Regions from separate parts of the Labrys sp. LIt4 genome, predicted to be linked through region 2. Evidence: riboswitches for the same ligand, from Rfam matches in the RefSeq annotation. Region 2 holds a riboswitch; each other region holds the start of a gene.
The links. Region 2 has a riboswitch for cobalamin ahead of J8I29_RS00450 (DUF1636 domain-containing protein). Riboswitches for the same ligand answer to the same signal wherever they lie in the genome.
Positions count from the first base shown of each region.

Region 1 (7,592 bases), on a different contig from region 2:
CGTCCAGTCGATGTAGCGCGCCAACTCGGCGAGGTCGTAGTTCTCGAAGATTCGGGTGCCGAGGAAGCTCGGCCTGGGCGCGACAAAGCCGGTCCAGTCCACCTTGTGGGCGTTGGCCCGGGCCTTGGCGAGGGGCAGGCGCAGCTTGTCGGCCTCGCTCCGGGCATGGGCCGCGGCGACCTTGGTATATTCGGCCTGGATGGTCTCGACATAGCCAGGTTTGATCGTCGGGGAGAGCAGGCTGGAAACCACGCCCACCGCTCGGCTCGCATCCGTCACATAGACAGCCTGGCCGCGATCATAGCGCGGATGCACCTTCACGGCGGTGTGGACGCGGCTGGTGGTGGCGCCTCCGATTAGCAGGGGAATGTCGAAACCCTCGCGCTCCATCTCGGAGGCGACATGCACCATCTCGTCGAGCGAGGGGGTGATCAGGCCAGAGAGACCGATGATGTCGACCTTTTCCCGGCGGGCCACTTCGAGGATCTTGGCCGAGGGGACCATCACGCCGAGATCGATGATCTCGTAATTGTTGCAGGCGAGCACGACGCCGACGATGTTCTTGCCGATGTCGTGCACGTCGCCCTTCACGGTCGCCATCAGCACCTTGCCGGCGCTCTGGCGGGCTTGTCCGCCGTTGGCGGCCTTCTCCGCTTCCATATGGGGCAGCAGCACGGCCACGGCCTGCTTCATCACGCGGGCCGACTTGACCACCTGCGGCAGGAACATCTTGCCGGACCCGAACAGGTCGCCCACCACGTTCATGCCGGCCATCAGCGGGCCCTCGATGACATGGAGGGGGCGCTCGGCCGCCAGCCGCGCTTCCTCGGTATCCTCGTTGATGTAGTCGGTGATGCCGTTGACCAGAGCATGCTCCAGCCGCTTTTCCACCGGCCAGCTCCGCCAGGCCAGGTCCTGCACCTTGGCCTCTTTGGCCCCTACGCCACGGAAACGCTCCGCCAAGGCCAGCAGGCGCTCCGTCGCGTCGTCGCGGCGATTGAGCACCACGTCCTCGCAGGCCTGGCGCAACTCCGGATCGATGGATTCATAGACGGCGAGCTGGCCGGCATTGACGATCCCCATGTCCATGCCGGCCTGGATGGCGTGGTAGAGGAACACGGCATGCATGGCTTCGCGCACCGGCTCGTTGCCGCGGAAGGAGAAGGAGAGATTGGAGACGCCGCCCGAAATGTGGACGTGGGGCAGGGTGCTTCTGATCTGCCGTGTCGCCTCGATGAAGGCGAGGCCGTAGCCGTTGTGCTCTTCGATGCCGGTGGCGACGGCGAAAATGTTGGGGTCGAAGACGATGTCCTCTGGCGGGAAGCCCGCCTTCTCGGTCAGGAGCTTGTAAGCCCTGGCGCAGATTTGGACTTTTCGTTCCAGAGTGTCGGCCTGCCCCTGCTCGTCAAAAGCCATCACCACCACGGCGGCGCCATAGGCGCGCACCAGGCGGGCGTGATGAAGGAAGGCTTCCTCGCCTTCCTTCATCGAGATCGAATTGACCAAGGGCTTACCCTGGACGCATTTCAGGCCGGCCTCGATGATCGAGAATTTCGAGGAGTCGATCATCACCGGCACGCGGGCAATATCCGGTTCGGCCGCGATCAGGTTGAGGAACTCGACCATGGCCTTTTCGGAATCGATCAGGCCCTCGTCCATGTTGATGTCGATGACCTGGGCACCGTTGGCGACCTGGTCGCGGGCAATGTCGAGGGCGGTCGCATAGTCGCCCGCCGTGATGAGCTTGCGGAACTTGGCCGACCCGGTGACGTTGGTGCGCTCGCCCACATTCACGAAAGGAATGGTGGCATCGAGCGTGAAGGGCTCCAGGCCCGACAGCTTCATCCTGGGCTCAGCTTCAGGGATGGCACGCGGCTTGTGGCGGGCAACGGCTTCGGCGATGGCGCGGATGTGGTCGGGCGTCGAGCCGCAGCAGCCGCCGACGATATTGACCAGGCCGTCGCGGGCAAAACCCTCGATCTGCGCCGCCATCGCCTCGGGGCTTTCGTCATATTGGCCGAACTCGTTGGGCAGGCCGGCATTGGGATAGGCGCAGACGAAAGTATCGGCGACGGTGGAGATCTCGTCGAGATGCGACCGCATGGCATTGGCGCCGAGCGCGCAGTTGAGGCCGATGGTGAAGGGACGGGCGTGCCGCACCGAATGCCAGAAGGCGGTCGGCGTCTGGCCGCTGAGGGTGCGGCCGGAAAGATCGGTAATGGTGCCGGAGATCATCACCGGCAGGCGCAGCCGCTTTTCGCCGAACACCTCTTCGCAGGCGAAGATGGCCGCCTTGGCGTTGAGCGTGTCGAAAATGGTCTCGATCAGGATGATGTCGGCGCCGCCATCGATGAGGCCGCGGATCTGCTCGGCATAGGCGATGCGCAGGTCGTCGAACGTAATGGCGCGATACCCGGGATTGTTGACATCGGGCGAGATCGAGGCGGTTCGATTGGTCGGGCCGAGCGCGCCGGCCACGAAACGCCGGCGGCCGTCCTGCTGCTCCGCCTTGGTGGCGGCACGGCGGGCGAGACGCGCGCCATCGCGGTTGAGGTCGTAGACGGCCTCCTGCATGCCGTAATCGGCCTGCGCGATCGAGGTGGAGGAGAAGGTGTTCGTCTCCAATATGTCGGCCCCGGCCATGGCATAGGCGTAGTGGATCGCCTCGATCGCCGCCGGTTGGGTGAGGGTGAGGAGGTCGTTGTTGCCCTTCAGGTGGCACTCGCAGCCGACGAAGCGCTCGCCCCGGAAATGATCCTCCTCGAAGCCGAGGCCCTGGATCTGTGTGCCCATCGCGCCGTCGAGGATCAGGATGCGCTCCCGTGCAGCGGCAGTAAGGGCGGCAAGGATCTCCGCGCCCCGATCATTTTGGGCAGGCGCGGCGAACAGGGCTTCGACCGGAGCGCTCATCACGAGCTCCTATAACGGAATTACGATATCAAGATATCCTTATATGATAGCAATGAGGCAGGAGAGGTCAAGGCGAACTATCCCGAAAGCGTCGGTTTTCTGTCCGGGATTGCTGGGAGGCGGGTGGGAAGGATAGAGAAGAGGCGGACGTCAGCGGCATGCTTGCATGTCGCGATATCCGCCTCTTCAGGCATCCGCCCGCAAACGCCGCCGGCCGCGTCGCTGGCCGGCATGGTCCCGCACCTCGTCGAGCAGGCTGCTGAGATGCGGCAGCAGCGGGTTGTCCGCGATCGAGGCCTCGAGCAGCAGGACTTTCAGATCGGCCGCTTCCCTGGCGAGGTCCACGCCGTCTTCGCGGCTGAGGATCCAGGCCAGCAGAAGGGTACGGGCCCGCTCTTCCGGCAAAGCAGCGCCATCATCCCGTGTGGCTTCCAGGATGGAATTCACGATGGCCGCGTCGATATCGGCGTGAGTCTCAGTGGCGACGGTCATCTCAGGCCTCGATCTCGATACGGCCGAGCGGCCTTGTGCAGCAGGCCAGCACCAGACCGGCGGCTATTTCCTCCTCGCGAATGCCGCCCTGATGGGTCATCGCCGTCTCTCCGGACAGGCATTGCACCTTGCATGTTCCGCACAGGCCCATGGTGCAGCCGGTCGGAATGTTGAGGCCGGCGTTGCGGGCGAGCTGGAGAATGGTATCGCGGCTGGAAGCCGGCACCTCGATGCCGGATTTGGTGAACGCCACGCTGGCTTCGCCGGCGAGCACCTCGCCCGTGCCGGTTTCCTCCACCGGCGTTTCGGCCGGCTGGAAGCTCTCCTCGTGATAGCGGCGCATGTCGTAGCCATTGGCTTCGAGCATCTCCTTCACCGCTGCCATGAAGGGGGCAGGGCCACAGCAGAACACCTCGCGCTCCCGGAAGTCCGGTGCGATCAGGCGCAGGGCAGGGGCGTTGAGCCTGCCCCGGAAGCCGGTCCAGACGTCATTGATCTCGGTTTCTTCCACGATCCAGGCGAGGCGGAGGCGCGGCATGCGCCCTGCCATACGCTCGAGCTCCTGCCGGAAGATGATCTCGTTCGGCCGGCGTGCGCAATTGACGAAAGCAATGTCGGTGGCGGCGCCGTGGTCTTCGGCAAAACGGGTCATCGACATCATCGGCGTGATGCCCGATCCCGCCGAGATGAAGAGGTATTTCTCCGCCGGGTGACGATGGAAACTGAACTGCCCGAGAGGCCCATAAGCTTTCAGCCGTGTGCCGGGCTTGAGATTGTCCAGCATCCAGCGTGTGCCGATACTCGAGGCCTGTGCCTTGGCGGTTATGCTGATCGAGAGCGGGCGCGACGGGCTGGAGGACAGCGTATAGGTGCGCAGCACCGGTCCCCTCTCGGCCGGAATCTCCAGCGTGATGAACTGGCCGGGCTCATAGCGGAACCAGCCTTGTTCGGCGGCGCGGAAGGTGAAGGTCGCGACGTCGCGGCCCTCATGGACGATCGATACGCATTCGAGCGCCTGGTTCTGGTCGTTCCAGGGCGGTGTTTCGTCGATATGCCTGAATTTCGCCAGGGCTGCGGAGGGCGTCGGCATGGTGTCTACCTTTGTATATATCGGTTTTGCTAACACCCTCCCCTGGAGGGGGAGGGTCGACGCGAAGCGTCGGGGCGGGGGGATTTTCACCGGCTGCTGTGTTTCTCATCCCACCCCGGACTTCGTCCGACCCTCCCCCTCCAGGGGAGGGTGAAAGGGCCTTAGGCCACGCTGCGCAGGCGGACGCCGTCGCCGCCGAGGGCTGCTTCCATTGCGTTGCGATACCACTCGACGAACTGCATCACGCCGCCTTCGTGCTCGGGGGCGTAGGGGCCGGGCGTGTAGACGGGCGATGACACGCCGAGCTGGTTTTCCTCGACGATCTGGCGATCCTGGTCGTTGGTCATCCGCCAGACATGGGTGAGTTCATCGAGATCGTAATCGACGCCCTCGACAGCATCCTTGTGCACCAGCCATTTGGTGGTGACCTCTGTTTCCTTCGGCCCGATCGGAAGCACGCGGAAGCTCACGGCGTGGTCGCCCAGCACGTGGTTCCAGGTGGTGGGATAGTGGAAGAGCAGCAGGGCGCCGATATTGCCTTCCTCGATCGTCGGGCTGAGGGGACGCTGCACGGCCGGCTTGCCGGACATCGTGTAGCTGACGGCATTGCGTAAAAGCGGCATGCGCGCCATGCGGAACTGGCCGTCGCCGGAAATGCTGAAAGTGCTGGGCAGGCCGGCTTCCTCGCAGCGCCGCCAATGCTGGCCGATCAGCGGATCCTTGTCGGCGCCCTGCACCCCTGTCACCGTCGGCGCTTCGGGGAAGGTGCGGCAAAGCTCGGGATGGTTGCCCGCGCAGTGGTAGCACTCGCGGTTGTTCTCCCAGACCAGCTTCCAATTGCCCTTCTCGACGATGGTGCTTTCGAAGGCGACCTTGGCGTTCTTCAGCCCATGCGGTGCCAGATAGGGCATGGCGCCGGCGCGGAAAGTCTCGAAATCAGGCGCCTCCCTGGCGAGGCAGATCCAGATGGAGCCGGCCACGCTCTCGCAATGCACAGGCTTCAGCCCATATTGCGTCGCGTCGAAGCCGGGGCCCATGTCGCGGGCGAACAGCAGGCGGCCGTCGAGTTCATAGGTCCACTGATGATAGGGGCAGACGAGCTTGGCGACACTGCCACTTGTCGCCGCGCACAGCCGCGATCCTCGGTGCCGGCAGGAATTGTGAAAGGCACGGATGGCGCCGTCGGCGGAACGCAGCACGATCACCGGATAGTCGCCGACCTGGAGGGTGAAATAGCTACCCGACTTGCCGAGCTCGCAGTCATGGCCGGCGAACAGCCATTCGCGATACCAGATGTTCTCCATGTCCAGCCGGAAGAATTCCGGGTCGGTGTAGAATTTGCCCTCGAGCGTCGTGCCCGGATGGTGGGCCCGGAGGCGGCCCAGCATGTCCTGATGCGCAGTCATGTCAAAATCCCGCGTGACAACCAATGCATTGACGTGACGGCGGGAGAGGGAAAGCGGCTTGGAACCTGCGCCGGTGGCCGGGCACAATCCAACCTCCTTCCGGAACGCCCACCGCGTCCGTCGGTTTTCATCGTGGCTGGTTTCCGGGCTCAGGAGCGGCCTTTCGGCCCGATCGCGGCGCCTTCCCAGGTCTTCCCGACCCAGTGGCACGTGCCGCGATCTTCTCCTCTACCGTTGCGGGGGCAGCGCCGGATTCAGACCGGCTTCCCAATTCTCCGGGCCGCCTTGGGAGCGGACCGGCACCTCGAATGAGGATGAGAATACAGCGAGTCGGCGCACAGACTAGAAGCGATACGACGGATGATGGTGTGTTCAGGACATTGCCGAGCGCCATACCGGCGAGCAGGAAATCATAGGCAGCGTTCGCAAGAAGGTCTAAAGGGTCGACGATATGGGCAGTTTGGAATTGCCCTGAACTCAATATCAAGTCGGAGCCTTGCTGCCATGCCCGCCGATTCCGCTTCCAGTTCGCGCTATCCTCATGTTCCCTTGTTTCCCCTCGGAGCGGACGAGACGCCTTATCGCAAGCTGACCAGCGAGGGCGTGCGGGTCGAGAAACTCGGAGGCAGCGAGATCCTGCAGGTCGAGGGTGAGGCATTGCGGCTTCTGGCCGAGCAGGCCTTCATGGACATCAACCATCTCCTGCGCCCCGGCCATCTCCAGCAATTGCGCAACATCCTCGAGGATCCCGAGGCGACGGACAATGACCGCTTCGTCGCCTATGACCTGCTCAAGAACGCCAATATCGCCGCCGGCGGCGTGCTGCCCATGTGCCAGGATACCGGCACCGCCATCGTGATGGCCAAGAAGGGCCGCAAGGTCTGGACGGAGGGCGAGGACGAAGGCGCCATCGCCCAGGGCATCCGCGATGCCTATGAGAAGAAGAACCTGCGCTATTCGCAGCTGGCGCCGCTGTCGATGTTCGAGGAGAAGAACACCAGGACCAATCTGCCGGCGCAGATCGATATTTCGGCGGAAGGGGAGGAGGCCTACAAGTTCCTCTTCGTCGCCAAGGGCGGGGGCTCGGCCAACAAGACCTTCCTCTATCAGGCCACGCCTTCCATCCTGTCCAAAGACCGCCTGATCGCCTTCCTGAAGGAGAAGATCCTCACGCTCGGCACGGCGGCCTGCCCGCCCTATCACCTGGCGGTGGTGATCGGCGGCACCTCCGCCGAACTCACGCTGAAGGCGGTGAAACTCGCTTCGGCGCGCTATCTCGACACCTTGCCCACCGAAGGTTCCGAACTTGGCCATGCCTTCCGCGACCTCGAACTCGAGAAGGAAGTGCACAAGCTCACCCAGTCGCTCGGCGTCGGCGCCCAGTTCGGCGGTAAGTATTTCTGCCACGATGTGCGTGTCATCCGCCTGCCGCGCCACGGCGCCAGCCTGCCGATCGGCCTCGGCGTTTCCTGCTCCGCCGACCGCCAGGCCATGGGCAAGATCACCCGCGACGGCGTCTTCCTCGAGGAGCTGGAACACAATCCGGCGCGCTTCCTGCCCGAGATCGACGAGAGCAAGCTCGGCGGCGCGGTGGTGAAGATCGATCTCAACCAGCCGATGTCCGACATTCTGGAGACACTGTCGCGTCATCCGGTGAAGACGCGCGTCTCGCTGACCGGCCCGATCATCGTGGC
Region 1 is NZ_JAGIPY010000002.1:507,037-514,628, forward strand. It holds gene metH (methionine synthase) at 1-2,910, opposite strand, end outside; gene J8I29_RS05295 (hypothetical protein) at 3,097-3,402, opposite strand; gene J8I29_RS05300 (hybrid-cluster NAD(P)-dependent oxidoreductase) at 3,404-4,471, opposite strand; gene J8I29_RS05305 (aromatic ring-hydroxylating dioxygenase subunit alpha) at 4,654-5,898, opposite strand; cobalamin riboswitch at 6,015-6,220, opposite strand; gene J8I29_RS05310 (fumarate hydratase) at 6,403-7,592, shown strand, end outside.
Region 1: another riboswitch for cobalamin. It lies ahead of J8I29_RS05305 (aromatic ring-hydroxylating dioxygenase subunit alpha); the one in region 2 lies ahead of J8I29_RS00450 (DUF1636 domain-containing protein).

Region 2 (7,592 bases):
GCGAAGATCAGGGCCGCGCCGGCGACGCAGAGGATGGCGACCAGCGCCGAACGCTCGGGATGGGGTTGGATCATGAGGGCTGAGGGACTCTGCTGACGATGCAATGCTGGACCGGGCTGTCATCCCCTTCCCAAGGCCTTCGGCCTTGCCGGGGATGACAAGCACCGTCTCCAATCATCAAAATTCGATGCCGTGCTGGGCCTTCACGCCGGCGGCGAAGTGATGCTTCACCAGCGTCATCTCGGTCACCAGGTCGGCGGCTTCGATCATCTCCGGCTTGGCGTTCCGGCCGGTGACGACGACATGCAGGTCCGGCCGGCGCGCCTTCAGGGTTTCCACCACCTCGGTGAGGTCGAGATAGTCGTAGCGCAGGGCGATGTTGATCTCGTCGAGCACCAGAAGGCGGATGGCGGGATCCGCCAGCATGGCCTTGGCCGCTTCCCAGGCCCGCCCGGCGGCAGCGACGTCGCGCTCGCGGTCCTGGGTCTCCCAGGTGAAGCCCTCGCCCATGCTCTTCCAGGTCACCAGGTCGTCGAAGCGCTCCAGCGCCTTGCGTTCGCCGGTCGACCAGGCCCCCTTGATGAACTGCACCACGCCGATGCGCCAGCCATGGCCGAGCGCGCGCATGATCAGGCCGAAGGCGGCTGTGGACTTGCCCTTGCCGGGGCCGGTATTGACGATCAGGAGGCCTTTTTCGGTGATGGTCTTGGAAGCGACTTCGGCATCCTGCACGGCCTTGCGCTTTTCCATCTTCGCCTTGTGGCGGGCAGCATCGTCGGTCATGTCAGCTTCCAATTACTTCACTACCATCGGCAGGCCTGCGACCATGAAGATCACCCGGTCGGCGATGTCAGCGATCCGTTGATTGAGCCGGCCCTGCTCGTCCCGGAAGGCCCGGCCGAGGGCGTTGTCCGGCACGATGGAGAGGCCCACCTCGTTGGTCACCATCACCACCGGGCCGGATACGGCCTCGAGCGCTTCCTGCAGCGCGAGAAAGGCGGATTTGAGGTCATGGCCGCCCAGCATGAGATTGGTGAGCCAGAGCGTCAGGCAGTCGACGAGCACGGGCCCCCGTGTTGCCGCGAGAGCTTCCGGCAAGGCGAGAGGCGCATCGACCGTATGCCAGTTGGCGTCGCGCCGGGCCTGGTGCTCGCCGATGCGCTCACGCATCTCGTCGTCGAAGGCCTGCGCGGTGGCGATATAGGTCCAGGGGGCGGGATGGGCCGATATCAGGCTCTCCGCATGCCGGCTCTTGCCGGAACGCGCACCGCCGAGGACCAGAGTGAGTCGGGCAGAGGACATGGCGCCTTCCTGCCGGGTCTCGGGCAGGAAGGCAAGGGGAGCGCGGACTTACAAAGTTCACGGGCGATAATTCAAGGGTTGAGCGAGACGGTCGTGTTGGAGATGAGGCTCGGCGCGCGAGTCTCCTAGCTCCCGTAAGAACGGAGCGAAGGGGGGCTGGCGTCGCACTTCTCGCTTAAACCGAGCGCCTATGGACTTTTAAAGTCCGCGCTCTGAACAACCTCACACCGGCCCCCATTTGAGGTCGGTGTTCTTGACCGGCAGGCTGCGGATGCGCTTGCCGGTGGCGGCGAAGATCGCGTTGCAGACAGCCGGAGCGATCGGCGGCGTGCCGGGCTCGCCGATGCCGCCCCATTTCTTGCCGCCGCTGAGCACGAGATGGGTCTCGATCGGCGGTGTATCGGCCAGGCGGGCGACCTGATAGTCGTCGAAATTGCCCTGCACCACCGCGCCCTTTTCGATGGTGATCTCGCCGAACAGCGCGGCAGACAGGCCATAGACCACCGCGCTCTCGATCTGCATCTCCACGGTGAGCGGATTGACGACATGGCCGCAATCGACGGCCGCCACCACGCGCTGGACCTTCACCTCGCCCTCGGGGCTGACGGCGAGCTCCACCACTTCGCCGACGATGGTGCCGAAGGATTCGTGGATGGCGATGCCGCGCCCCCGGCCCCTGGGCAGCGGCTTGCCCCAGTCGCTCTTCTCGGCCAGCGTATCGAGTACGGCGAGAAAATCCGGCTTTCCCTCGAGCAGCTTGCGCCTGAAGCGAAAGGGATCCTGGCCGGCGGCCAGCGCCATTTCATCGATGAAGCTCTCCAGGGCGAAGGCATTCTGGGACGAGCCGACCGAGCGCCAGAACATCACCGGCACATGGGTGTTCTTGAGGATGCAGTCGATCTGGGCCGCGCCGGTGCGGTAGGGCATGTTGGCGAGGCCCTCGACGGCTGAGGGTTCGACGCCGTTCTCCACCTTGCCCCAGCCGAGCGAGCGCTGGATGGAGCCGACGGCGGTGCGGACATGGATCGCTGCCGGCAGGCCGTCCTCGCCGAGGGATGCCTGGAAGCGGATGGCAGCCTGGGGGCGATAGCGGTCGTGGCGCATATCCTCCTCGCGCGTCCACACCAGCTTGACCGGCTTGCCCACCGCCTTCGACACCGTCACTGCCTGCACGAGCTCGTCGTTGACGGCGCGCCGGCCGAAGCCGCCGCCGAGAAAACAGTTGTGGATTTCCACCGCGGAGGGCGCGACGCCTGCCGCCTTGGCGGCGAGCTGGAGCGCCATGTCGGGGTTCTGCGTGCCCATCCAGACCTCGACCTTGCCGTCATGGACATGGGCGGTGCAATTGAGCGGCTCCATCGGCGCATGGGCCAGATGCGGCGCCTGATAGAGGGCCTCCACACGCTTGCCGCCGGCAAGGGCGGCGTCGATGTCGCCCTCCTTGCGCGCCGTGACGGCGGGGCCGTCGAGGGCGGCGACATAGTCGGCATCGAAGCGCTTGCTGTCCGTGTCGGCGGCCGAGCCCTCGTCCCATGTCACGGGCAAGGCGAGCGCCGCTTCCTTGGCGCGCCAGAACCGGTCCGCCACCACGGCGAGGCCGCCCTCGATCGGCACCACGGCCAGGATGCCGCGCCGGCCCTTGATGGCGGCCTCGTCATAGGATTTCACGCGGCCGCCAAAGACGGGGCAGGTGACCACGGCGGCATAGACCATATCAGGCAGGCGGATATCGATGCCGAATTTCGCCGCCCCCGTCAGCTTGGGCGGCGTATCCAGGCGCGCCAGCGGCTTGCCGATCAGCGTGAACTGCTCGGGCGTCTTGATCGTCGGCTCCCTGGCCAGTGCGACCTTGGCGGCCTCGCCGGCCAGTTCCCCGAAGCGCAAGCTGCGGTTGCTCGCCTTGTGCAGCACCTTGCCGGCATCGACGCTGCAGCTTTCGGCGGGCACCTGCCAGCGCGCGGCGGCGGCCTGCACCAGCCTTTCGCGGGCATTGGCGCCGGCGGCCTGCAGGAATTCGCGCGAGCGGCGCACGGCGCCGGAGCCGCCGGTGCCCATACGCTTGTAGACGGTGTTCTCGCGCAAATTCCGGCTGGCCGAGGCGTATTCGGGCCTCACCTTTGCCCAGTCGCAGCCGAGTTCCTCGGCAACGATCATCGGCAGGGCCGTGAAGATGCCCTCGCCCATTTCCGATTGCGCCACCCGGATGATCACGGTGTCGTCGGGCTCGATCAGGATCCAGGCATTGATCTCGCCGTCAGTGGCCGTGCCGGCCCAGGGCTGGTCGGCAATGGTCAGAGCCTGCGCGGCATCGGGGATGAAGCCGCCGATCATCAGGCCGCCGGCGGCCGAGAGGCCGATGGCCAGGAAGCTGCGCCGGCTCAGGGCGGTCGAGGAGCGGTCGATCGCGTTCATGGCCTCACCCCTTCATCAGTTCGGCGGCGCGATGGATCGCCGCGCGAATGCGCGGATAGGTGCCGCAGCGGCAGATATTGGTGATGCCATTGTCGATATCGGCGTCGGTCGGGGCGGGCGTGTCCTTCAGGAAGGCGACGGCAGCCATGATCTGGCCCGACTGGCAATAGCCGCATTGCGGCACGTCCTCGGCCAGCCAGGCCTGCTGGACCGGATGCTTGCCATCCGCCGACAGGCCCTCGATCGTGGTGATGGTGGCGCCGTCGACGTCACCGACCTGAGTCTGGCAGGAACGGATGGCGGCACCATTCACGTGGACGGTGCAGGCGCCGCATTGGGCGATGCCGCAGCCGAACTTGGTGCCGGTGAGGCCGAGTTCATCGCGCAGGACCCAGAGCAGAGGGGTTTCCGGCTCGATGTCGAGCTGGTGGGCGGTCGAATTGACGGTGATGGCAACCATGGGCGAGCCTTCCAGCGGCTGATGCCGGGCAGAAGATCCGGGCCCATCGGCGTCGGCCTTCTGGTGGGCGATTGCGGGAAGGCCAAATTGTGGCGGCAATCATGGCGCCGGGGTGACAGGTAACGCAGACGTGAGAGTTTGTGCAGTCGGGAAGCGATCGAGAAACACCGTCGTCGAGAGTGACCAAAATGAGCGGATCATGAAGATGCGGACGAAGACCACAGTCGTCGCTACAACTGCGCTGACGTTTCCTCCGCCATTGCGAGCGCAGCGAAGCAATCCAGTTTTGGTAAAGCGCGTCGCTCATGGCTCCTGGATTGCTTCGCTGCGCTCGCAATGACGCAAGCCCAATGTCCCTGCCAAATCACGACCATAGTGTCAGCTGGCCGCGGCCTATTGCTTGAACCAGATCTTGCTGTAGCCGAGCGCGTCGCCGGCGATGGCGACCAGGACGCCGATCGAGACGAGAATGAGGCCGATCATGAAGAGGCGCACGATGCGGCGATAGACCGGCACCTCCAGTGATTTGACCGAGAGCATGCCGGCCAGCGCCCAGACCTGGAAGACGATGCCGCCACCGATGAAAGCGACGGCTGCGAGGTCCTCCGGGATCCAGCTTCCCGGCTGGGAGGCCCAGTTGTTGAGGAAGCCGAGCGAGAAGGCGAGCACCACGCCGATGGCCGTCACCGAACCGCCGCGGAAGATGACGTCGATCTTTTGCGGCTCCGGCACTGTCGGCGGCGACTTCTCTTCAAGCATGGCGATCTCATTCGTGCGGCGGCGTTGTCGCCCTTTATGCCGGATTTTGCGCGCGCTTTGGAAGCGGGAACATTGACAAGCCCGCCCGCGCGCGCCTTATGTCAGCCACGATCGGTCTCTCGTTAAGAGAGAAGAGGGAATGCGGTGCGGAAGAAGAGGGGCCGGTCCAGGCTGCCTTGGATGCCAAAGCCGCGGCTGCCCCCGCAACTGTAAGCGGCAAGCGTCCCGCCATGAAGCCACTGGGCAACCGGGAAGGCGGCGGGAGGCGATGAGCCGCGAGCCAGGAGACCTGCCGGTCGCACTGTTGTCACCGGTCCGGGCGGGGCGCCTCGGAGGCCGGTTCCGTCTTCCCGGACGACCGCCGGCTCTGCCGTCGGTCCCGCGCCCTCCATCCGCTCCGGCGGCGATGAACAGGGCCGATGCCACAAACACCTCTCCCAGTCCGGCTGCTCGTTTGCGTGACCTGCAGGCGCGAGGGCGATGATCCCGAGGCGCCGCGCCAGGGTGCCCGGCTGCGCGATGCACTCGCCGGCAGGCTGCCCGAAGGCGTCGAGCTGCAGCCGGTCGAGTGCCTGGGCAATTGCAAGCGTTCCTGCACGGTGGCTTTGTTGGCGCCCGGTACCTGGACCTATGTCTTCGGCGATCTCACCGCCGAGAGCGGCCCCGACATCCTCACCGGGATCGATCTCCTGGCCCATTCCCGCGATGGCCTGATGCCCTGGCGCGGCCGTCCCGACGTCTTCAAGCGCAGCATGATCGCGCGCATCCCACCCTTATCAACCCTCAAGGACGCCGAATGAACGCGCATACGAAAGTTCCCTGCACCATCGTCACCGGCTTTCTCGGAGCCGGCAAGACCACGCTGATCCGCAACCTGCTGGCCACCGCCAATGGCCGCAGGCTGGCGCTGATCGTCAACGAATTCGGCGATGTCGGCGTCGATGGCGACATCCTGAAGTCCTGCGGCATCGAGAGCTGCCCGGAAGATGCGATCGTCGAGCTCGCCAATGGCTGTATCTGCTGCACCGTGGCCGACGATTTCGTGCCGGCGCTGGAGACGCTCCTGGCGCGCCCGAATGCGCCCGAGCACATCGTCATCGAGACCTCAGGCCTGGCTCTGCCCAAGCCGCTGGTCAAGGCCTTCAACTGGCCGGCGATCCGCTCGCGCGTCACCGTGGACGGCGTCATCGCCGTGGTCGACGGCGCGGCGGTTGCGGCCGGCCGCTTCGCCGACGATCCGGAAGAGCTGAAGCGCCAGGCCGAGGGCGATGCTTCCCTCGACCACGACAACCCGCTCGAGGAGGTCTATGAGGACCAACTCCTCTGCGCCGACCTGGTCGTGCTCAACAAGGCCGATCTCCTCTCCGCCGGCGAGGCCGACGGCGTGGAGGAGGACATCGAGAAGACCGTGCCGCGCGCCGTCAAGGTGGTGCGCACCTCCGAGGGCCGCATCGATGCGGCCGTGCTGCTCGGGCTCGGGGCCGCGGCCGAGAACGATCTGGAGGCGCGTCCCTCCCATCACGACCACGAGGCCGAGCACGACCATGACGATTTCGACACCTTCGTCGTCGACCTGCCGGCCATCCGCGACGCCGATGCCTTGGTACGCAAGCTGAAGGCTGCGGCCGAGGAGCATGACATCCTGCGCATCAAGGGCTTCGTCGCTGTCGACGGCAAGCCGATGCGCCTGCTGGTCCAGGGCGTCGGCGCCCGCTTCTCGCAACATTTCGACCGCGCCTGGGCGCCGGAGGAAACCCGTTCGAGCCGCCTCGTCATCATCGGCGAGAAGGGCATCGACCAGGCCGGCATCCGCAAGACGCTGGAGGGGTAAAGCGAAGATGAGATATACCTCGACGCCTGCCTGTTCGTCATGCCCGGGCTTGACCCGGGCATCCGGCTCCGACGCGAGCTGGTTTGCCGGGTCAAGCCCGGCAATGACAAGGTGGCGGGCGTTGTTCTTCGGTCCGGAACCATCCTGATGCATCTGCTGCCGGCCGATACGCGTTCGCTCGATGCCAGCGAGGCCGCCGTCGATCTCGGCCAGGCGCCGGGCGCGATCGTGTTCGCCTCGCTGACCGACAGCGACCTCGCTCTGGCCGCCGCGTCCGGCCTCGACGATCTGCGCCTGGCGCCGCTGCAGAAGCTGCGCCATCCGATGTCGACGGATCTCTACATCGATCAGACCGCCCGCCATGCCAGGGCGATCGTGGTGCGCCTGCTCGGCGGCCTCGATTATTGGCGCTATGGCGCGGAGGAACTGGCGGCGACGGCGCGAACCCATGGCATCGCGCTCGCCTTGATCCCCGGCGACGCCAGGCCGGACGGGCGCCTGTCCCAGCTCTCCACCGTGCCGCAGGAGGCCCTGGACAAGCTCTCGCTCTATTGGCGCGAAGGCGGCCCCCGGAATGCCCGGGCCTCGCTGCTCTACGCCGCCAGGCTGGGCGGCCTCGATCTCGGCGAGCCGGAAGAGCTGGTCGCCGTGCCGAAATATGGAACCTTCCTGGGGCCGCAGGCGTCTTCGCCCGCTCTTTACCCTCCCCTCGATGGGGAGGGTCGAGGCGAAGCCTCGGGGTGGGGTGGGGAGTTGTCGTCCTTGCAGGTCGAGCCGCCACCCCACCCCGGACCTACGGTCCGACCCTCCCCATCGAGGGGAGGGTAT
Region 2 is NZ_JAGIPY010000001.1:96,267-103,858, forward strand. It holds gene J8I29_RS00420 (phosphatase PAP2 family protein) at 1-74, opposite strand, end outside; gene cobO (cob(I)yrinic acid a,c-diamide adenosyltransferase) at 178-783, opposite strand; gene cobU (bifunctional adenosylcobinamide kinase/adenosylcobinamide-phosphate guanylyltransferase) at 796-1,302, opposite strand; gene J8I29_RS00435 (xanthine dehydrogenase family protein molybdopterin-binding subunit) at 1,525-3,714, opposite strand; gene J8I29_RS00440 ((2Fe-2S)-binding protein) at 3,719-4,174, opposite strand; gene J8I29_RS00445 (hypothetical protein) at 4,568-4,933, opposite strand; cobalamin riboswitch at 5,029-5,245, shown strand; gene J8I29_RS00450 (DUF1636 domain-containing protein) at 5,353-5,733, shown strand; gene cobW (cobalamin biosynthesis protein CobW) at 5,730-6,764, shown strand; gene cobN (cobaltochelatase subunit CobN) at 6,912-7,592, shown strand, end outside.

Region 3 (7,592 bases), on a different contig from region 2:
GCGGCGTTGGTCATCAGGGCCCGGCCGAAGGCGTCGCCGCGCCGCGCGCCATAGAACACGATGGCGCCGAGCAGCCCGAAGATCGCCCCGGAGGCGCCGAGGGAAAACGTCTCGCCCCACAGCACCGAGGCGAGGGCTCCGGCAACGCCGCCGACGGCGTAGATCACGAAGGCCCGCAGCCTTCCATAGGTCCGCTCCACCATCGGCATGACCTGCAGCAGCGAGAACAGGTTCAGCGCCAGATGCGGCAGGCTGCCATGCAGGTAGGGCGCGGTGAACAAGGTCCATATCCGCCCCTGAGTGAAGGGAACCTGGCCGCCGATGCCGAGCGTGTAGAGAATCCCCTGCGAAGGCTGCCAGAGTATCCGCCCCAGATTCTGCGGCGAACCCGCCAGCCAGGCCGTGAACAGCACGGCCAGCAGGTAGAGCCCGGCGCAAACCGCGGCCAGGGGATATGCCAGGGGCATCGGCCCGAACAAAGCCCGATGCCAGAGAGGCGGCTGCCGGGAGCTCACGCCGCCGCTCGGCGCGAGCCCGGTGACCCGGTTTCCTCGAAGAGTTCGGCGAGCTTGTCGGTCATCACGCCGCCGAGTTCCTCGGCGTCGACGATGGTGACGGCGCGTTTGTAGTAACGCGTGACGTCATGACCGATGCCGATGGCGATCAGTTCGACCGGCGAGCGCGTCTCGATATCCTCGATTACCCAGCGCAGGTGGCGTTCCAGATAATTGCCGGTATTGACCGACAAGGTGGAATCGTCGACCGGGGCGCCGTCCGAAATCACCATCAGGATGCGTCGGCTTTCGAAGCGCCCGAGCAGGCGCTGATGCGCCCAGGCAAGCGCCTCGCCGTCGATGTTCTCCTTCAGCAGCCCCTCGCGCATCATCAGGCCCAGGCTCTTGCGGGCCCGGCGCCAGGGCGCATCGGCCGATTTGTAGATGATGTGGCGGAGATCGTTGAGGCGGCCGGGCGAGGTCGGCTTGCCCGCCTGCAGCCAGCTCTCGCGTGACTGCCCGCCCTTCCAGGCCCGGGTGGTGAAGCCGAGGATCTCCACGCGCACGCCGCAGCGCTCGAGCGTGCGGGCGAGAATGTCGGCGCAGGTCGCCGCCACCGTGATCGGCCGTCCGCGCATCGAGCCCGAATTGTCGATCAAGAGCGTCACCACCGTGTCGCGGAAATCGGTGTCGCGCTCGCGCATGAAGGAGAGGGCGGAGGTCGGATCGATGATCACGCGCGACAGCCGGGCCGGATCGAGCATGCCTTCCTCGAGATCGAAATCCCAGGAGCGGTTCTGCTGCGCCATCAGGCGACGCTGCAGCCGGTTGGCCAGGCGAGCCACCACGCCCGACAGGCTGGAAAGCTGCTTGTCGAGATAGGCCCGCAGGCGATCGAGTTCCTCGGGATCGCATAGATCCGCCGCGTCGACGATCTCGTCGAAGCGGGTGGTGAAGGCCTTGTAGTCGCTGGCCCGCCGCTCATTGTCGCGGTGCTCGGGCGGCCGCCAGGGCTGGGCCGCCTCCTCGGCATCGCCGGTCTCGGTATCGTCGGGCAGGTCGGAGGAGGGCGATTCGGCGTCCTGCGTCTCGCCGTCCTGAGATTCCTCGTCCTCGCTCTCGGTCTCCTCGAGCTTCATGGCTTCGGAATCGTCCTGGACCTCGCCCTGGTTTTCCTGGTTCTCGCCTTCCTGCTCGCTCTCGGCGTCGTTCTCACGGTCGTCGGAATCGTCCGTATCGGCCTGCGCTTCCTCTGACAGACCCATATGGGTGAGAAGGTCGTTCATGGCGCGGGCGAAGGCGCGCTGGTTCTCGATCACGCTGTCGAGGCGGGCGAGGTCCTTGCCGGCCTTTTCTTCGATCAGGGGGCGCCATAGATCCACGAGCTTGCGCGCCGGTTCGGGCGGGGCGAGGCCGGTCAGCTTCTCGCGCACCATCAAGGCGAGGGCGTCCTCGACCGGTGCTTCCTCGCGGACGCGGATGTCCTCATATTTGCCGCCGCGGAAATAGCGGTCCTCGAGCATGGCCGTCAGGTTGTTGGCAACCCCCGCCATGCGGCGCGAGCCGATCGCTTCGCAGCGGGCCTGCTCGACGGCATCGAACACGCTGCGGGCCTGGTCGTTCTGCGGGGCGTGGCGGCGATGCACCGCGGGGTCGTGGCAGGCCAGCCGCAAGGCCATCGCATCGGCCTGGCCGCGCACGATCGCCGCGACATGGGCGTCGAGCTTGCGCGGCGGCTCGGCCAGGCGCGCCTTGTCGGCCATCAGCATCGGCTTTTCCGAAGCGAAGGTCACCTCGAGATCCGGCTTGCGGGCGATGGCGCGCAGGGCGCCGGCCACCGAACGCTTGAAGGCTTCGTTGGGCACGTCCTTGGGTTTTTCGCCGGGCTTGCGGTTCGTCGTGGTCATGATGCCGTCAATCCTGGGAGCGCGGACGTCCTCGTCCGCTCTTCCTCTCCTGCGAGCGTGGTATTTCCAGGAGCGGATCGCCCGACACTCACTTGAGTGTCGTAGGGGCGTCCGGCTCCCGAGTTACGTCAGCGCGACGTTTACCGAGCTTTCGGCCAGCTCCGCGCCGAAGGCGCGCTGGTAGAACTCGGCCACCAGGCTGCGTTCGAGCTCGTCGCACTTGTTGAGGAAGGTGACGCGGAAGGCAAAGCCGATATCGTGGAAGATATTGGCGTTCTCCGCCCAGGTCAGCACCGTGCGCGGCGACATCACGGTGGAAAGATCACCGTTCATGAAGGCGTTGCGGGTGAGGTCGGCGACGCGCACCATCTTGTTGACGATGTCGCGGCCGTTCGGGCTCTTCTGGTAGTGCTTGGCCTTGGCCAGCACGATGTCGACTTCCTTGTCATGCGGCAGATAGTTCAGCGTGGTGACGATCGACCAGCGGTCCATCTGGCCCTGGTTGATCTGCTGGGTGCCGTGATAGAGGCCGGAGGTGTCGCCCAGGCCCACCGTGTTGGTGGTGGCGAACAGGCGGAAGGCTGGGTGCGGGCGGATCACGCGCTTCTGGTCGAGCAAGGTGAGCCTGCCGGAGACCTCCAGCACGCGCTGGATCACGAACATCACGTCGGGCCGGCCGGCGTCGTATTCGTCGAACACCAAGGCGATGTTGTTCTGCAGGGCCCAGGGCAGCATGCCGTCGCGGAACTCGGTGACCTGCTTGCCGTCCTTGAGGACGATCGCATCCTTGCCGACGAGGTCGATACGCGAGACGTGGCTGTCCAGGTTGATGCGGACACAGGGCCAGTTGAGGCGGGCGGCAACCTGCTCGATATGGGTCGACTTGCCGGTGCCGTGATAGCCCGTCACCATCACGCGGCGGTTGTGGGCAAAGCCCGCCAGGATCGCCAGGGTCGTCGGCTTGTCGAAAAGATAATCGGGATCGAGGTCCGGAACGTGGTCGGAGGACTGGGAATAAGCCGGTACTTCGAGATCCGTATCGAAACCAAACAGCTTTTTGGCCGAAACCATGATGTCCGGCAGATTGGCCGGTGTCGTTGCGTCAGTCATTATGCCTTCCTTGGCTGGCGCCAGGACGGCGCAGCCGACAATCAGTTCCAGCGGGCCGGAGACAGGGGCCCCGCCGAATTTCCCAGTCTCGCCAGGCGGGCATGGGCAGTCCGGCGTCGTTTCCATAGCGTTTTGCGATTTGGCGGAATCGCCACGAATCGCAAAGACGCGTCGAACCAAAGAGTTAGAGCAAAATAGCGTTTCCGTCTAAACGCGCTTTGCTCTAGGTCTGGCGGAGATTCCCGGGATTGGAACGCGCTCCAAGCCTGGAAGCCTCGCCGGTGTTTCGGGGCTCAGCAGAGCCCGGCGCTACGCAGCGTATTATAGGCCTGGATGATCCCGCGCAATTTATCTTCGCTGGACCGGTCCCCGCCATTGGCATCGGGATGGAGGCGTTTGACCAGCGTCTTGTAGCGCGCCTTGATTTCCGGGCCGGTGGCCGTTTCCGGCAGATCGAGCGCGTCCAGGGCCTTGCGCTCCAGCAATTTCAGCCGCCGCCTCTCCGGTTCGGGCGCCCGTTGCGGGCGGCGGAAACCGTGATCCTCATCGAAGAAACCGAAGCCGTCATGGATCTCGGGACCGGGTTGCGGCCCTTCGCCGCGCTTCTTGGCCCAGGGATTGACGCCCATCGTCCAGGTCGGGCGATGGCCGGTGGCGGCGTCACGCTGATAGGCGCTCACCGAGTCGTCCGGCAGGCCGGCGAAATAATTGTAGGTCTTGTTGTAGTCGCGCACATGTTCCAGGCAGAAATGCCAGAACTGGCCTTCGCGATTGCGCCCCTTAGGCGCACGAAATTCGCCGGCGTTCCGGCAACCGGCATGTTCGCATAGCCGTACGCTCGCCGGCTGGACCTCCTCGGCCCTTGGGCGCACCCGGATGCGATCAAACAAGGGCGAGTCCAGATCCATAATGACACACTATGCGAGGGTGAACACAAATGGGCAAGCACGAGCTTGGGCGCAAGAGCGTTTTGTAATTTGAACGAATCCCGTCAAATCGCAAAGACGCGTTGAACCGGAGAGTGAAAGCAGACAAGCATTCTTACCTGAAAGCGTTTTGCGCTGGGGTTAATGGAGGCGAATGCCGCTGCAGACTTTGAAATATGGGGTCTGCCGACCCGAAAAAGAAAGAGGCCGCCCAAATGGCGGCCCAAGTCTTAGGGAGGAAACGCCCAAGGAGGGCAGTGGGGGAGCGCAAAGGCGCGTCCACCACGCCCCTAAAGTGATCCTCATCGGTTTATTTCGCAAGTGCGAAATGAAATTAATTTTGAAACCGGCCCGAAATCGGGCCGGTGTTGTAAAAATGCGACGTTTGCGCGGCTGGCCGGCTTTTTTCAGCGGCTGGCCGGCGCTTGCAGCAATTTTTGTGCTGCAATGCCGAAGGCGATCCCGAGCGTTGCCCACAGCACGGCATGGATGCCGAGAGAGGCGATGCGGAACTTCCATAGCACCGTGGCCGAGAAGTCCGCCGGGATGTCGTTGACCGACGGCAGGATCTGCATGGCGACCACCATCACGACGAGATAGGCCGCCGCTCCCACGAGGTTGGCGTTCCAGCGGCCGAAACTGGCGGCGAGCCGGTTCGCGGTGCCCAGGGCCGCCGCCATCGTCACGATCGATAGCAGAATCAGGCCGAAATAGAAGGCGGTGCGCAGGCCGATGGTGTCGGGATTGCCGACCGCCGGCGGATTGGCGGGATATTTGATCTGCGGCACCACCATGATGGCGGCAAAGCCGATGACGGCGATCAATCCGGCGGTCGCGCGCGGGCTGAGGCTGCCGATCCGCCCCTGCGCGAAGGCAAAGATCAGGGCAAAGATGCCGCCGAGGGCCGCGCCATAGACGACCATGCCGGTGACGAGCCCATAGCTGGACTGGACCGGACGGCTGACCGGCTCCTCCTCATGGTCGTGGACCATGGTCGTCTGCGCCGCGCCGGCAGCGGTACTCGCAGCGGGCGCCGGCGCCGACGCGTGGCTTTCCTCGAAAGCGATGGCAGCGTCGACCTGAGGCTCGCCGAAGACCCAGGCGAAGCCAGACGCAAGCAGTCCGGCCAGGATGCCGATCAGCATCCCCCGGATCAAAAGCGATCTAACCATGTCGTGTGCCTATGCGCCCTAGTGGCAGGGGAAGCCGAGCAGATGGCGGGCGTCATGCACGAATTCGTGGATGTAGACGCCGGGAACGAGCGAGGTCGCGCCCTGTTCGGCGCCGACGAAATAGATGGCGAGCACAGCCAGCAACACGGTGAAGAGAGCCCAGGGCAGAATCTCCCGAACCGGGATGGCGATCGGCTGCTGGGCGACGGGTGCCAGAGTTGCGGTGGTCATGAAAAGCTCCTTGGGATTACGCGTCCCGTTACGAGTCATGCTGCCTTGGAAGAGGTCTGACTTCCGGACGGCGCCGAGCGCCGCCGTTCACAGTGGCGCGACCGTGCCGGAATTCCACCGGCTTCCCACCCTTGGCAAAGCTCTTCCATAAGAGCCCAAGTCACGCATATGTCAATATTCTGGAAACGACATTAAGCGTGGTCCCGAATGGTTGCGCGACTTTTCGGGAGAGATCATGCTTCCCAAGTCTCGGGGAATGCCGTCATGACGCCACGCCTGATCCTGCTGTGCCACGGGGCGACGCCTGCGCTGCGCGCGGCGGGCTTCCCGCTCGACGAGGCGCTCGATGCGCGGGGAATGGCGGCGGCCCGCGATCTGGAAGGGCGTTTCGCCAAGGCGACCCGCATCCTGAGCAGTCCGGCGCTGCGGGCCCGCCAGACGGCGCAGGCCCTCGGCCTCGAGCCCGAGATCGACGAGGCCCTGCGCGAATGCGATCATGGCCGCTGGGCGGGGCTCGGCCTGGAGGCGGTAGCCGCCGCCGAACCGGAGGCGCTCGGGGCATGGCTGACCGATCCGAAGGCCTGCCCGCATGGCGGCGAGAGCATTGCCGCCCTGATTGCGCGGGTCGGCGCCTGGCTCGCTGGCGGGCGATTCGAGGGATACACGCTGGCCGTCACCCACGCCTCGGTGCTGCGCGCGGCGATCGTTCATGCCCTCGGCACCGAGCCTTCCTCTTTCTGGCGTATCGAAGCCGGTCCGCTGGCCACCGCCGATCTCAGGCCCTCCAGACGCGGTTGGTCGCTGCGCCTCGGGGCATAGAACGACCCGGCAGAGCTCCTCCTGCTTTTTCGTCATTGGCATGTCGCCGGGCCTTTTGTAGACACGGCTCTGACGGGTTTGTCGCCCAAACAGGATTGATGTCATGCGCGTTGCAATGATCGGTACGGGTTATGTCGGCCTGGTGACGGGGGCCTGCCTTGCCGATTTCGGCCATGTCGTCACCTGCGTCGACAAGGATCCGGCCAAGATCGAAGGCCTGCTGGCCGGCCGTATGCCGATCTACGAGCCCGGTCTCGACGATTTGGTGGCCCGCAATGTGCGCGAGAAGCGCCTGTCCTTCACCACCGAGCTTGCCCCCGCCGTCCGCGATGCGGCCGTGGTATTCCTGGCCGTCGGTACGCCCTCGCGCCGCGGCGACGGCCATGCGGATCTGTCCTATGTCTACGGCGCTGTCAGGGAGATAGCCGCGGCGGTCGAAGGCTTTACGGTGGTGGTCACCAAGTCGACCGTGCCGGTCGGCACCGGCGACGAGGTCGAGCGTCTGATCCGCGAGGTCCGGCCCGACGCCGACGTCAGCGTGGTCTCGAACCCCGAATTCCTGCGCGAGGGTGCGGCGATCGAGGATTTCAAGCGCCCCGACCGCATCGTGGTCGGCACGGAGGAGCAGCGTGCCCGGGAGGTGATGGCCGAGGTCTATCGCCCGCTCCATCTCAACCAGGGTCCGCTGCTGTTCACGGCGCGGCGCACCTCCGAACTGATCAAATATGCCGCCAACGCCTTCCTGGCGACCAAGGTCACCTTCATCAACGAAATCGCCGATTTGTGCGAGAAGGCCGGCGCCAATGTGCAGGAGGTGGCGCGCGGCATCGGCCTCGACAACCGCATCGGCTCCAAATTCCTGCATGCCGGGCCGGGTTTCGGCGGCTCCTGCTTTCCCAAGGATACGCTGGCGCTGCTGCGCACCGGCCAGGA
Region 3 is NZ_JAGIPY010000017.1:56,602-64,193, reverse strand. It holds gene J8I29_RS24390 (rhomboid family intramembrane serine protease) at 1-467, opposite strand, end outside; gene cobT (cobaltochelatase subunit CobT) at 512-2,401, opposite strand; gene cobS (cobaltochelatase subunit CobS) at 2,525-3,511, opposite strand; gene J8I29_RS24375 (J domain-containing protein) at 3,805-4,401, opposite strand; gene J8I29_RS24370 (CbtA family protein) at 4,845-5,609, opposite strand; gene J8I29_RS24365 (CbtB-domain containing protein) at 5,628-5,840, opposite strand; cobalamin riboswitch at 5,873-6,002, opposite strand; gene J8I29_RS24360 (histidine phosphatase family protein) at 6,105-6,659, shown strand; gene J8I29_RS24355 (UDP-glucose/GDP-mannose dehydrogenase family protein) at 6,763-7,592, shown strand, end outside.
Region 3: another riboswitch for cobalamin. It lies ahead of J8I29_RS24365 (CbtB-domain containing protein); the one in region 2 lies ahead of J8I29_RS00450 (DUF1636 domain-containing protein).

Region 4 (7,592 bases), 220 kb from region 2:
AGCCGGCCTGCGCGATGATGCTCGACGGCTTTCTTCAACTTTGCTTCGGCGGCCATGCTGCATTGTCCGGGTGGGGCGTGAGGGATCGGCGGACCTTGTGGCGGATCGGGGTACAAAGGTCAATCGGCCCCGCATCGAAGCGTTTTGCGATCTGTCGGATTCCCCCGGAACGCAAAGGCACGTCAAAATAAGGCGTTAGAGAAAACAGACAGAACGCTTGAGCGCGTTTTGCCTGAAATGCCCCAACTTCCTGGCCGGCCGGCCTAACGGATAATCGTTCGAGGCGGGCTCCGGCACGGGTCCCGTGCACGCGCCGACAAACACCGCTTGCGAAGAAACACCAAGCGGCGCGAAACACCTCATCGCCCATGGCACGCTTCGCAATGTTTTTCTGTGCCGCACAGCACTCTATTCCTGATCGACTGAAGATAAGATCACTATCGTCATCGCATTCCTCCTGCCGAAACCAATCAAGAGCACGGGAACCCGCATGTCCGTCGCCTCCTCGTCGCCAGGCCAAACAAGCAACGCACCTTTGAGGATCGGGCAGATCATTTCCGATGCCTTTGCTGTCAGCCTGCGGAATTACGGCTGGGCACTCCTGTTGAATCTGGGCGTCTTCGCCGCTCTTTTCGGCTTTTTCGATTCGTTTTCCTGGGCCGCATTCACCGAAGACTCGCTATTCTTGCCCGTGGACACCACCCTGAATATCTGGCTGTTCTACCTATTGTTCTTCGTCGCCGGCCTCGTCGCGCTCGCCCTCTATTGCGCGATGATACGCCTGGTTCATGATCGGCATGTCGATGCGGCGCGACCGGTACACACGACCTGCCTGGCCGGTGCCAAAAGGTTCCTGCCGACCTTCGGCCTCGTTCTGATCTATTTTCTTGCTTATTTCCTGATCCACCTGGCCGTGACGTTGTTCGTTTTCATGTTCGCAACCTTCGGGCCACCGGCGTTCGCGCTCATCCTGGTATTCCTGGCCACCGGTTGTTTTGCCGTCTATCTCGTCTTCCCCTATCTGCTATCCTTCGTCATCTGCATCAATGAGGGCGTGGGGCCGATCCGCGCGCTCGGCCGCAGCCGTTCTTTGAGCGAGGGCTATCGCTGGCCTCTTTTCGGCATGATGCTGCTCACCTTCGTGATCTGGCTTGCCTATCTGGTGGTGTCCGATCTTCTGGGCCGGGCTTTTGGCACGAACGGGAACATTGTGGCCATCATCCTGATGCTACTGGCCTTTCCCTTGATGTATGCCTGGATGGCGGGGATCTATTCGATCGCCGCCTACCGCCTGCGTGTGCTCAAGGAAGGCATCGACCTGAACGGTACCGTGGCGAACATTTTCGACTGAGAGCAAGCCGGGAAACAGCCTCCATCGAGGATCGAGTCTGGCGATGCCCTTGCGGCAAGCACCGTGGCCAGCCTATCAGAGATGCTCGGGGTTGGCGGCACTCGATTCCCAGATGTGCCGGTCCCCCGGGGGGGTAATAATGCGTTCTCTCTTCAAGATGGCAGCCGTCATGCTGATGACTGCTGCATTCGGCTGGAGCGCCGCGCCGGCCAAGGCCGACAGCGCGGCCTCTGCCCTGTTCCAGAGCTATCTCGGCAAGGGGCGCATCAGCGAGGCGGACGAGCAGATGCTGGCTCTCGCCACCAAGGCGAGCGGCAATGCCGACGCCAGGCTCGGCCTCGGCATGGTGCGCACAGCCCGCGCCCTCGAGCATTTGTCGCAGGCCCTCTACAAATATGGGTTCGCCTCAGAAATACCGGCGATGCGGCTGCTGGGCCTGTCGGGTACCGTGTTCAGCACCAATCCCGATCCGCAACCCGTCACCTATCAGGATTTTCGTGGCATCCTCACCACTTTCGCGGCCGATCTCGACAAGGCCGACCAGACCCTGGCGGAGGTCGGCGACATCGAGGCCAAGCTCACAGTCGACCTCTCCGTCACCCGCTTCGACTGGAACGGTGACGGCATCATCGACGAACGGGATCATATCGGCGCTGCCATCTCCGATCTCGACGACTCCGGCAAGCCCAGGCCTTTCGTCGTCGCCTTCGACACGGCGGACGCCAAATGGCTGCGCGGCTATTGCAATATCCTGATGGCCCTGACCAAGACCCTGCTGTCGCACGACATGTCGCGCAGCTGGGACGCCGGCTTCGGCAGCCTGTTTCCGCGCGCCGTCACAGGCCTTGCCACGGCCAATGGCGTCGGCGTCGACGACGGATCGGGCGTGACCCTGTTCGGCACGAGCAAGCGCGACGCCGAGGCCATCGCCGACCTGATCAGCCTGGTGCACACCATCGACTGGCCGGTGGCCGACCAAGCGATGTGGCTGGAGGTACGCGGCCATTTAAAGAGGGTGATCCGGCTCAACCATGAAACCTGGGCGCTGATCGCCAGGGAAACCGACGACGACCACGAGTGGCTGCCCGGCCCCCGGCAGAAGAGCGGCGTCCTGCCTTCCCTCGATGTGACGCAGGAGCGCATCGACTCATGGCTTGCACTGCTCGGTCAGGTCGATCAGGTGCTGGACGGCAAGCTCTTGATGCCGCATTGGCGTTTCACCAAGGGCGTCAATCTCGCCAGGGTGTTCGAGCAGCCCGGCAATTTCGACCTGATGCTGTGGATCACCGGCCCGGGCGCTTTGCCGTTCCTTGATAATGGCAAGGTGATGGATGCCGAGGCCTGGAGCCAGGCGACCCGCCTCTTCGGTGGCGACGTGGCGAGCTACGCCTTCTACTTCAATTGAGCGGACGTCCAGCTGCGGCATCCGGCGCGAACAGGCGTCGCTTCAGGCGAACGATCGCTTCGCGCTGCAGATCGCTGGCGTCGCCATAGGCACTCGCCACCTGACCCAGCATATCGATGAGTTGCTGGCGTTCCGGCAAAGACAGGCGGGCGCGGAAAAGCGGCACCAGATCCTCGGCGACCGGCGTGAACACCCGGCCGCGATCCGTCAATTGCAGGGCCTGTTCATAGACATGTTCGCGGTCGCCGATGCCGAGCGGGTCGCTCATCAGGGTGAGGATGGTGTCCCGCTCGGCCCTGGTCAGCAGACCATTGGTGCGGACGAGCTGGATCATCAGGACGACCGCGGCCAGCCTGGGATCGTCGATGGTCTTGAGCGAGACGCGCTCGAGCACCTGCGGCCGGACCGTGTCCGATCCCCGGTCAAGCGGAAGGGGAACCACTTTCGGCACGGCCTCGATGCGCCGGGCTGCCGCCGGCTTGCGGGCCTTGCCGCGCAACAGCCAGAACAGGCCGCCGACGGCGGCCACGAACGCCCCGATCAAGAGTGCTCTCGGCCCCTCCAGCATGACCAGGCTGGCGATCAGCAGCGCGATGATCCAGATTGCATTCTTACGCAGGAAATCCATCGGCCGTCTCATCCGATCGGCACGGCGCGCATCCCGCGCCAGCCATCCTAGGAACCTGCTTCTCCCATAGCGGCCCGCATGGCGGCGAGCAAGGGATGGTCGGGCCGCTGGCCGCCCCAGCCGTCGAAGCTCAATATGTCTTCGGGCGGCAGGCGCCGGCGCCAGCCCTTCACCTCCAGTTCGGGCCGGGTATAGGCTTCGTGCACATAGCCAAGACACAGATAGGCAACCGGAATTACGCGCTCGGGAATGCCCAGCACCTGGCGCAGGCGTATGGGATCGACGATGCTGACCCAGCCAACCCCTACCCCCTCGGCCCGCGCTGCCAGCCAGATATTCTGCACCGCGCAGACCGTGGAGTAGCGGTCCATGGCCATGTCATGGGTGCGGCCGAGCACGACGGGGCCGGCGCGGTCGGGGTCGCAGGTGATGCACAGATTGACCGGGGCATCGACGATGCCCTCCAGCTTCAGCGAGCGATAATGCGCCTGCTTCTCGGGCGGGAACATCGCCACGGCCTCGGCATTGGCCTCCTCGAAGAGGGCCCGCACCTTGTGCCGGGTGTCGGGGCAGTGCAGCACCAGGAAACTCCAGGGCTGCATGAAACCGACCGAGGGGGCGTGATGCCCAGCCGTGAGAATACGGGCGAGAACGTCGTCCGGCACGGGTTGCGGACTGAACTGGCTGCGGACGTCGCGCCGGGTGAAGATGGCGCGATAGACGGCTTCACGTTCGGCCGGCAAAAACGGCCCGGAGGGCTTGAGCGCTCCCTTGGTTGGGTCCATCGTCATTCCCCTTGCGATGGCAATCGCCGCGCCGTCCGCGCGCGCCGATCTATCGCCTCCGGCCGGTCTTCTGACTCGGGATCCTCCCATCCGGACGCCTTCCCCGCAGAACGAGTGGCCTGAAACCTGCCCGGATAGTCCCCCTTACAGCGTTGGGCACGTCGCGGTTTCGAACCGCGTTCCCGATTCTCCCGCAAGCGGGCACCGAAGGTATCGCGGGTGTAGCATGGGAGGTGGCGGCTGCCCAGCCATCCGGGGCGTCGATGCAGGGCTCAATGAGCGCTTTACTTACCCTCCCCTCCATGGGGAGGGTAGTCGCGCTTGGCGTTAACCTGAATTCGGAGCCCTAGGTCGGCGGGCAGCAAAGTGGACAGGGTGCAGGCTTGTGGCCTAGAATCGCCTGCTAGGCTCTCGGGCAATAAGCATCCTGGCAACAGCAAAATGAACAAGATCGATCTCAAACCGCACGCCGGCGATCAGCCCGATCCCCTGGAACAGGCCAATCCCGTGCGCCTCGGCACACGCCTGCGCCTGGCGCGGCAGACAAGAGGGCTGACGCTGAAGGCCCTGGCCACGGCCGCCGACTGCTCGGAAAGCCTGCTGTCCAAGATCGAGAACGGCAAGGCCTCGCCTTCCCTGCCCATGCTGCATCGCCTGGTCGAGGTGCTCGGCACCAATATCGGCTGGATGTTCGAGGAGACGGACAGCGAGGAGGGCATCGTCTTTCGCGCCGGCACGCGCCCGCTGATCTCGCTGGATCCGCTCCGGCGCGGCGAAGGCATCTCGCTGGAACGGGTGATCCCCTATTCGCCCGGCCATCTCCTCCAGTGCAACATCCACCATATCGAGGCCGGGGGCGAGAGCGCCGGGCCGATCCAGCACCAGGGCGAGGAAGTCGGCTATGTCCTGGCCGGAGCCGTGGAGCTGATGGTCGGCGAGCGCACCTTCAAGCTCTCCGTTGGCGATACCTTCGTGTTCAAGTCCGAACTGCCGCACTGGTACCGCAACACCGGGACGGAGCGCGCCAGCATCTTCTGGGTCAATACGCCCGCCACCTTCTGAGGTCTCACGCCGCCGGCGTTTCAAGAATCCTTGCAACCATCATTCAAGTAACTTGACATGAATTCAAGTCTCTTGAATTATGCGGATGTTAGAACTGAGAATGAGCCCGGCACGGGCCATCCATGAAGGGAACTGAAATGCGGCTTTCAAACTATCTCGCCGGTTGCGCGGCAGCGGCAGCCCTGACGCTGTCCCTCGGATCGGTGTCCGCCCTGGCCGACACCTTCGCCCTGGTCACCATCAACCAGCAGGCCCTGTTCTTCAACCAGATCAACGAAGGCGCTGAGACAGCCGCCAAGGCGGCCGGCGCCAAGCTCGTCATCTTCAACGCCAACAACGTCCCGAGCGCTCAGAACGACGCGATCGAGAACTACATCACCCAGAAGGTCGACGGCATCATCCTGATCGCCATCGACGTCAACGGCGTGAAGCCCGCAATCACCGCCGCCAAGAAGGCCGGCATCCCCGTCATCGCCATCGATGCCCAGATCCCCGACGGCGACAATGTCTCCTTCGTCGGCGTAGACAATCTCAAGGCCGGCGAGGATATCGGCAAGTTCTACGCCGACTACGTCAAGTCCAAGCTCAACGGCACCGCGAAGATCGGCGTGGTCGGCGCTCTCAATTCCTACATCCAGAACCAGCGGCTGGATGGTTTCAAGAAGGCCGTGGCCGCCAGCGGCCTCAAGGTCACCTTTCTCGATACCGTTGACGGCCAGAACGTGCAGGACGTAGCGCTGAGCGCCGCCGAAAACCTGATGACTGCCAATCCCGACATGACCACGCTCTACGCCACCGGCGAGCCCGCCTTGCTCGGCACCGTCTCCGCCGTGACCAGTCAGGGACGCACGGACGGCGTCAAGGTCTTCGGCTGGGACCTGACGAAGCAGGCCATCGAAGGCATCGACCAGGGTTGGGTGACGGGCGTGATCCAGCAGGACCCGGCCGGCGAAGGCAAGGCCGCGGTAGAGGCCCTGACCAAGCTCAAGAAGGGCGAGAAGATCGAGCCGATCATCAACGTTCCCGTGACCATCGTCACCAAGGAGAACGTCGACAAGTTCCGGGGCATGTTCAAGTAGGAGCGGCGGCCCTCTACCCTTCTGAGCGAGGCGCGACTCCCTTCTCCCCTTGCGGGAGAAGGTGCCCCGAAGGGGTGGATGAGGGGTGTTGGCATCTCCTGCCAGGGTCGCGCATCTCCCCTCATCCGGCGCTTCGCGCCACCTTCTCCCGCAAGGGGAGAAGGCTTCCTGAGCCTCATTCGGCAAAAGCCCGCACAATTCGGGACAGACCTTTTATTGCCAGGCGGAACCATGATGGACAGTGGCGAACCCTACCGCGTCAGGATGACCGGTATCTCCAAGCGATACAACACGATCCAGACACTGGATGACGTATCGCTGATGCTCAGGCCCGGCGAGGTGCTCGGGCTGGTCGGCGACAACGGCGCCGGCAAGTCGACCTTGAGCAAGGTGCTCTCGGGCGCTGTGATCCCCGACTCCGGCACGATCGAGATCGACGGCAAGGTACAGTCCTTCTCTTCGCCCGCCGATGCCCGCGCCGCGCGGGTGGAGATGGTCTATCAGGACCTGTCGCTGTGCGACAGCATCGACGTCGCCGGCAACCTCTTCCTCGGCCGCGAGCCCCGGCACCGCATCCTCGGCGTCCCCTTCCTCGACCAGCGCCGCATGCATGGCGAGGCTCGCGACATGCTCGACAAGCTCGGCATCGTCATCGCCGACACCCGGCTGAAGGTCGAGAATCTCTCCGGCGGCCAGCGCCAGTCGATCGCCATCGGCCGCGCCGCTTCCTTCAACCCTTCCGTGCTGATCATGGACGAGCCCACGGCGGCCCTCGCCGTTGCCGAAGTCGAGGCGGTGCTCGACCTGATCCGCACCGTCAGTGCCCGCGGCGTCAGCGTGATCCTGATCACCCACCGCCTGCAGGATCTCTTCCTCGTCTGCGACCGCATCCAGGTGATGTATGAGGGCCGCAACGTTGCCGAGCGGCGGATCGAGGACACCAATATCGAGGAGGTGGTCAACCTCATCGTCGGCCGCAAATTCAGCGCCCGCTCCGCCGGCGCCCAAACGAACGGCTCTCACCAGGACAATGGAGCCCGCGCATGACGGCCTCATCCACCACTCCTGCCCATCGCCCCCGTGTGCATAAGGCCCGCTGGCGTGACAAGGCGATAGCGAATGGCAGCATCATCTCGATCGCCCTGTTCTTCATCTTCGTCTGCCTGGTCTTCTCGATCTGGACCAGCGCTTTCCTCACGGCCCCCAACCTCCTCAACATCGTGCGCCAGTCGGCGCCATTGCTGATCGTGGCGGCCGCGATGACCTTCGTGATCACCACCGG
Region 4 is NZ_JAGIPY010000001.1:313,030-320,621, reverse strand. It holds gene J8I29_RS01500 (tetratricopeptide repeat protein) at 1-56, opposite strand, end outside; gene J8I29_RS01495 (DUF975 family protein) at 692-1,351, shown strand; gene J8I29_RS01490 (hypothetical protein) at 1,491-2,756, shown strand; gene J8I29_RS01485 (TerB family tellurite resistance protein) at 2,749-3,384, opposite strand; gene bluB (5,6-dimethylbenzimidazole synthase) at 3,432-4,169, opposite strand; cobalamin riboswitch at 4,212-4,393, opposite strand; gene J8I29_RS01475 (cupin domain-containing protein) at 4,611-5,231, shown strand; gene J8I29_RS01470 (substrate-binding domain-containing protein) at 5,369-6,310, shown strand; gene J8I29_RS01465 (ATP-binding cassette domain-containing protein) at 6,542-7,357, shown strand; gene J8I29_RS01460 (ABC transporter permease) at 7,354-7,592, shown strand, end outside.
Region 4: another riboswitch for cobalamin. It lies ahead of bluB (5,6-dimethylbenzimidazole synthase); the one in region 2 lies ahead of J8I29_RS00450 (DUF1636 domain-containing protein).